2 regions of the Janibacter hoylei PVAS-1 genome follow, and region 1 is predicted to be linked to the other one. Evidence: predicted binding sites of a transcription regulator. Region 1 holds the regulator's gene; the other holds the start of a gene.
What was found. Region 1 encodes Rex, which represses fermentation and respiration genes when NADH is low (regulators of the CRP and FNR family bind a similar motif). Its sites were predicted from a motif close to CTTGTGAANNNNTTCACAAG; they were not measured.
Positions count from the first base shown of each region.

Region 2: a site for Rex is predicted at 1,866-1,885, ahead of CWN80_RS10425 (geranylgeranyl reductase family protein). Genes of this name have one in related genera too.

Region 1 covers NZ_PIPF01000003.1:201,696-205,095, forward strand. Annotated here, with positions in the region: gene hemC (hydroxymethylbilane synthase) at 1-148, opposite strand, end outside; gene CWN80_RS04360 (glutamyl-tRNA reductase) at 145-1,419, opposite strand; gene CWN80_RS04365 (redox-sensing transcriptional repressor Rex) at 1,419-2,099, opposite strand; gene CWN80_RS04370 (glutaredoxin family protein) at 2,220-2,468, opposite strand; gene CWN80_RS15940 (lysophospholipid acyltransferase family protein) at 2,479-3,400, opposite strand, start outside.
Region 2 covers NZ_PIPF01000010.1:86,691-90,090, forward strand. Annotated here, with positions in the region: gene CWN80_RS10415 (NuoB/complex I 20 kDa subunit family protein) at 1-78, opposite strand, end outside; gene CWN80_RS10420 (NADH-quinone oxidoreductase subunit A) at 98-460, opposite strand; gene CWN80_RS10425 (geranylgeranyl reductase family protein) at 539-1,849, opposite strand; gene CWN80_RS10430 (demethylmenaquinone methyltransferase) at 1,988-2,680, opposite strand; gene CWN80_RS10435 (isochorismate synthase) at 2,722-3,400, shown strand, end outside.

The sequences.
Region 1 (3,400 bases):
TTGCCAACGAGGCGCGGTTGGTGTCGCCCTCGGTGACGATCTCGACGAGCTCGACCTCGTGGCCGGCGGCACGCAGCGCGTCGGCGACGTGGCCGGACTGGGTCGTGGCGAGGGCAGAGCGGCGGGTGCCCAGACGGAGGGTGGTCACAGGCTGCTCCCTTCGGCATGGAGGTCGAAGAGCTGGCGCAGGGCGTCCTCGTACTCACCGAAGCGGCCGTCGATCGCCAGCTCCTTGGCACGCACGGTCGGCTGGTGCAGCAGCTTGTCGACGATGCGGTGGACGGCCCGGTCGACCTCGGCGCGGTCGGCGGCGGACATGCCCGGGGTGCGCTGCTCGAGGCGGGCGAGCTCACGCTCGACGACCTGCTGGGCAGCGCTGCGCAGCGCGCGCACGGTGGGTGCGGCGATGCTCGCCGCCCGCTTGCCGAGGTGCTGGGTCACGGCCTCGGCGACGATGCCCCGGGCCTGCTCCACCTCGGGGACGGCGCCGTCGGCACCGAGCAGGTCGCCGAGCTCGGCGAGGCCCAGGCGGGTGACACCGCTCAGGTCGTCGACCTGGTGGGCGACGTCGTGCGGCAGCGCGAGGTCGATGTAGGCCTGACGCGCGCCGCCCCGCGCCACCTGCGCGTCGGCGGCGTCGGAGAGGGTGACCGCCAGACCGGTCGACCCCGTGCAGGAGATGACCACGTCGGCGTCGGCGAGCGCACCGGCCAGCTCGTGTGCCGGCCGGGCCGAGCCGCCGAGCCGGTCGGCGAGCGCGAGGCCGCGCTCGTGGGTGCGGTTGACGACCGTGAGCTCGCGGACACCGCGCCGCACACAGCTGGTCGCCGCCAGCGCGCTCATCGCACCGGCCCCGACGACGAGCACGTGCGCCTCGGCGAGGTCGCCCACGTGCTCCTCCGCGGCGTCGAGGCCCGCCGTGACGAGCGACCGCGAGACCTCGTCGATGCCGGTCTCGGAGTGCACCCTCTTGCCCGTGCGCAGTGCCTGCTGCACGAGTGCGTTGAGGTGCGGGCCGACGTGGCCGTCGTCCTGCCCCCGGCCGAGCGCGTCACGCAGCTGTCCGAGGATCTGGGACTCGCCGACGGCCATCGAGTCGAGGCCGGCCGCGACGTTGAAGACGTGGGCGACCGCGGCGTCGCCATAGTGCAGGTCGAGGTGGCTCTTGAGGTCGTCGTGGGTGATGCCCGTCGAGGCGGTGAGCGCCTCGGTGAGGTCCGCGACGGCGCCGTGGAAGGCACTGACCTCAGCGTAGATCTCGGTGCGGTTGCACGTCGCGACGACGAGGTGCTCGGTGATGTCGGGGCTGGCCGTGGCCGCCGCGATGATCGACGACAGGCTCGTCTCGTCGAGCGCCGCGCGCTCGAGCACGGAGATCGGGGCTCGTCGGTGGTTGAGGCCGAAGGCAAGGAGACTCATCAGCCGGCTCCTTCCAGGAGGTCGTCGGTCATGCCGCCCGATCGCTGCTGCTCGTGGAAGGCGAGGATCTGCAGCTCGGTCGACAGGTCGACCTTGCGCATGTGGACGCCCTCGGGCACCTGGATCGCCGTGGCGGCGAAGTTGAGGATCGAGCTGACGCCGGCGGCCACGAGCCGGTCCGCGACCTCCTGCGCCGAGCCAGCGGGGGTCGCGATGACACCGATGCACGCCTCCCCCGGCGTGACGAGGGACTCGAGCTCGGTCATCGGCTGGACGCGCAGGTCGTCGAGCTGCTGCCCCACGAGCGTCGGGTCGCGGTCGAGCAGGGCGACGACCTTGAAGCCCTTGGTCGCGAAGCCGCCGTAGGAGGCGAGCGCGCGACCGAGGTTGCCCATGCCCACGATGAGCACCGGCCAGTCGTGGGTGAGGCCGAGGGCGCGCGAGATCTGGTAGGTCAGGTGGGCCACGTCGTAGCCCACGCCGCGCACGCCGTAGGAGCCGAGGTGGCTGAGGTCCTTGCGCAGCTTGGCGGAGCTGACCCCGGCACTGTGGGCGAGCTCCTCGGAGGAGACCGAGAGGACGTCCTGAGCCGTCAGCTGACCGAGGGCCCGGAGGTACCCGGGGAGCCGGGCGACCGTCGCGTCAGGGATCTCACGCTTGGCTGCCTGATCGACGGACACGGCTGGGCTCGGCTCCTCTCCCGGCCGAAGGGCGAGCGGCGCCTGACGACCGAACACCTCGACATTACGCTCTTGTGAACAAATGCACAAAGTCGCGGATCCGGTGGACAGGACCCGGTCTCAGCCCTGCAGGGCCGAGCGGAGCCGCCCTTCGTCCACACGCCAGTAGTCGTGCTGACGGCCGTCGACGAAGGTGACGGGCACCTCGTCGGTGTAGCGCGCGAGGTCCTCGTGGCTGTCGATGTCGACCTCGGCGAAGTCGTCGCCGGTCTCGGCGACGACCCGCTGGATCACCGCCCGCGCCTCGTCGCACAGGTGGCACCCGGCGCGGCCGACCATGACGACGCGGGCTTCGGGCAGGGCGGGCACCACAGCGCCCCTAGAAGAAGACCGAGCGTCGGGTCACGAGTACGGAGTAGAGCGTCTGCTGGATCGTCTCGCGCACCTGGTCGGTGACCTCGAAGACGAGCATCGGGTCCTCCGCGGCCGCGGGCCCGAGCGATGCGGTGTCGATCGGCTCGCCGAACTCGATGATCCACTTGCTCGGCAGCGGGATGAGACCGAGCGGACCGAGGAGCGGGAAGAAGGGCGTGATCGGCGCGTAGGGCGCACCCACGAGACGTGCGACCGTCTTCATGTTGCCGATCATCGGGTAGACCTCCTCGGCCCCGACGACGGAGCACGGGATGATCGGCACCTCCGCCTTGACGGCCGCCGAGACGAAGCCTCCGCGGCCGAAGCGCTGGAGCTTGTAGCGCTCGCGGAAGGGCTTGCCCACGCCCTTGAAGCCCTCCGGCCACACGCCGACGAGCTCGCCCCCGCGCAGCAGACGCTCGGCGTCGGCGTTGGAGGCCAGGGTGGCGCCGGTCTTGCGGGCGACGTCACCGACGACGGGCAGCTGGAAGACGAGGTCGGCGCCGAGCATGCGCAGGAAGCGTCCCTGCGGGTGCGCGTCGTGGATCGCCAGCTGGGTGATGACCGAGTCGATGGCCACCGTGCCGGAGTGGTTGGAGACGAGCAGTGCCCCGCCGTCGGCCGGGATGTTGTCGATCCCCCGCACCTCGACGCGGAACCACTTGTCCTTGAGCAGCCGCAGCACGGGGAAGACGGTGTGCAGCGTGAAGTCACGGTCGAAGCCGAAGTCGTCGACCGCGTAATCGCCCTTGACCCGGCGCTGGAGGAACTGCAGCGTCTCGCTGAAACGGCGCTCCCATCCTTCGCCGGCGGCCGCACCCGCGGCGTGGCCCAGCGTGCGGGAGGTCATCTGCCCCGCCGACAGCAGCACCGACAGCAGCTCGGCC
Region 2 (3,400 bases), on a different contig from region 1:
CGCCTTGCGCATGTAGCCCGCAAGGTTTTCGACGGTCGTCAGCGCGATACCGGCCGGCAGCTTCTCTTCGATCCCCATTGATCCTTCTCCGTCCTCGTCAGTCCCACTCGAACCCACCGCGACGCCACACGTAGGCGTCGGCGATGAAGAACGCGTTGAACAGGAAGAGCACCACGGCACCGAGCGTGAACGCCCCCAGCTCGTCGAAGGCGACGGCGAAGGGGTAGAGGAAGAGCGCCTCGATGTCGAAGATGATGAACAGCATGGCGGTGAGGTAGTACTTCACCGGGAAGCGGCCACCCTCCTCCGCCTGCGGCGTCGGCTGGATGCCGCACTCGTAGGCCTGGGCCTTGGCGACGTTGTACCGCGCCGGACCGACGACGAGACTCGTCCCGACCGACACCAGGGCAAAGCCCAGGCCGAGCGCGAAGAGGATGAGCAGCGGGATGTACGGGTTCATCGCTGCGCCTCGCTTCCTGATCTGTGATGCACGCCACGCACGATCCTAGGGGTGACCCGCGACATGATCGCGGCCGGCTCACGCATTGGGGGCCACCTTCGTCATGAGGTGCACCAGACGGTCGTCGAGACCGCCGCCCTTCTCCTCCGGCAGGTTGGCCATGAGCTTGAGCATGAACTTCATGAGCGTCGGCCGCGGCAGGCCGTACTTCGTCGCCAGGCGCATGATCTCGGGGCGGCCGATGAGCTTGGCGAACTGCGCGCCGAGGGTGAAGTAGCCACCGTGCATGTCCTTCATCCGGCCGATGTACGAGGCGAGCACCCGCTCACGCTCCGCCGCGCTCGGCCGCGCCAGCGCCTGGACGATCGTCTCGGCCGCGGCGTGCCCGGCCTCGAGCGCGTAGTCGATGCCCTCGCCGTTGAAGGGGTTGACCATGCCACCGGCGTCGCCGACGAGCATGAGGCCGTCGGCGTAGAGCGGCTGCCGGTTGAAGGCCATGGGCAGGGCCGCGGCGGTGATCTCGCCGGTGATCGTGTCCTCGTTGATGCCCCACTCCGCCGGCATCGTCTCGACCCAGCGACGCATGACGTCCTTGTAGTCGGTGCGGCCGAAGGCCTCGGAGGTGTTGAGGACACCCAGGCCGACGTTGGAGCGACCGTCACCGAGGCCGAAGAGCCAGCCGTAGCCCGGCATGAGGATGCGCCCCCCTTCGGGCGTCGTCGACCACAGCTCGAGGTGGCTCTCGAGGTAGGCGTCGTCATGACGGGGGGTCTCGTAGTAGGCGCGCACCGCGACGGCCATCGGCCGGTCCTCGCGCTTCTCGCGGCCCATCTTCACCGACAGACGGGAGGAGACGCCGTCGGCGGCGACGACGACCGGCGCCCGGTAGGTCTCGGTCTCGCCCGTCGCGCGTCCCCGCTCGTCGACGACCTTGGCGACCACGCCGACGATGCGGCCGCTCTCGTCGCGGACCGGCTCGGAGACGTTGCGCCCCTCGAGCAGCTCGGCACCGCACGCCGCGGCGTGCCGGGCCAGCACCTCGTCGAGGTCCGCACGGGCCCGGACCATGCCGTACCCGGGGAAGGAGGTGACGTCCGGCCAGTCGAGCTGCAGCCGCATGCCGCCACCGATGATCCGCAGGCCCTGGTTGTGGGCCCACCCGTCCGTCTCAGACAGGGGCACACCGAGGTTGATGAGCTGGCGCACCGCGCGCGGGGTCAGGCCGTCGCCGCAGATCTTGTCGCGGGGGAAGCGTGACTTCTCGAGCAGGACGACGTCCTTGCCCGCCTTCGCCAGCCAGGCGGCGGTGGCGCTGCCACCCGGCCCGGCTCCGACGACGATGACGTCGACACTGCGGTCACCATCGGCCGCAGGCAGTGCACTGGTCACGGAAGTTCCTCAGCTGCTTGTGAAGCATTTCACGATCGCGGGAGACACTACCCGCCGGAAACCTTGCCGCTCACGCAGGTAGACCTAACCTTTGGTCGCCCGGTCCCGTGGTCGCGTGCAGGCTTCGCTCGTGCCTCGCTACGCCTTGACCGCTCGATGGAGCGCGACGACCCCACCCGTGAGGTTGCGCCACTCCACCTCGGACCACCCGGCGCCGGCGACCATGCGGGCGAGCGGCTCCTGCGCGGGCCAGCTCTGGATCGACTCCGCGAGGTAGACGTAGGACTCCGGGTTGGAGCTCAGCCGCCGCGCGACGGGCGGGAAGGCCGCCATGAGGTACTCCGAGTACACGGTGCGGAAGGCCTTGTTGACCGGCTGGCTGAACTCGCAGATGAGCAGCCGACCCCCCGGCCGGGTCACGCGCAGGAACTCCTCGAGCGCCACCTCCGGCCGCACGACGTTGCGGAAGCCGAAGGACATCGTCACGACGTCGAAGGAGGCGTCGGCGAAGGGGAGGCGGGTCGCGTCGGCGGCGGTGAAGTCCAGCTGCGGGCTCTGCTTGAGCCCCTGCCGCAGCATCCCGAGGGAGAAGTCGGCGGAGACGACCTGGGCGCCCGCACGTCGCAGCGGCAGCGAGGAGCTGCCGGGGCCGGCGGCGATGTCGAGGATCCGCTCACCCGGCCCGGGGTCGATGGACGCGAGGACGGCGCGACGCCACAGCCGCGTCTGACCCAGCGACATGACGTCGTTCATCAGGTCGTACTTCGCGGCGGTCTCGTCGAACATCGCGGCGACGTCCTTGGGGTCCTTCTGCAGGGTGGCGCGGCTCATGTCCTCATCTTCGCACCCGCGGTCGTAGGCTGTTGCCCGCCATGACCTCACCTTCGCCTGCCGCCGACACCACCCCCGTCGGCACCCCGCACCCCGCGCTGGTCGTGCGCACCGTCTCCGTCCCCGCCTCGCGCGTCGGCGACCTGCTCGCCCTCCTGCCCGAGCCGCAGGACGCCGGCGACATCGTCTCGTGGGTCCGCAGGGGCGAGGGCTTCGTCGGGTGGGGCCGGGTCGCGACCTTCCGCGCCACCGGTGCCGACCGCTTCGAGCACGCCCAGGAGTGGTGGCGGGCCGTCACCGCCGAGGCCATCGTCCGCGACGACGTGGACGAGCCGGGCACCGGCCCGATCACCTTCGGCTCCATGGCCTACTCACGTCGGTCGGAGACCGAGTCGGTGCTCGTCGTCCCCGAGGTCGTCGTCGGCCGCCGGGGCGACCTCGCCTGGGTGACGACCACGACGACCGACGCCACGGTGCCGCCGGCCGACGAGCCGCTCACGCAGCAGCCGGCCCCGACCAGCCCCGGCGAGGTCGACTTCGTCGACCGTGACCTCGACGCCCCCTCGTGGGCGCTCGCCGTCGAGGAGGCCGTCGCCCGGATCAGCGCCGGAGCGCTCGACAAGGTCGTGCTCGCCCGAGCCGTCCAGGCCAGCGCCTCCCACCGCATCGACCCGCGGTGGGTCCTCACCCGGCTCGCGGAGGACTACGACACGACCTGGG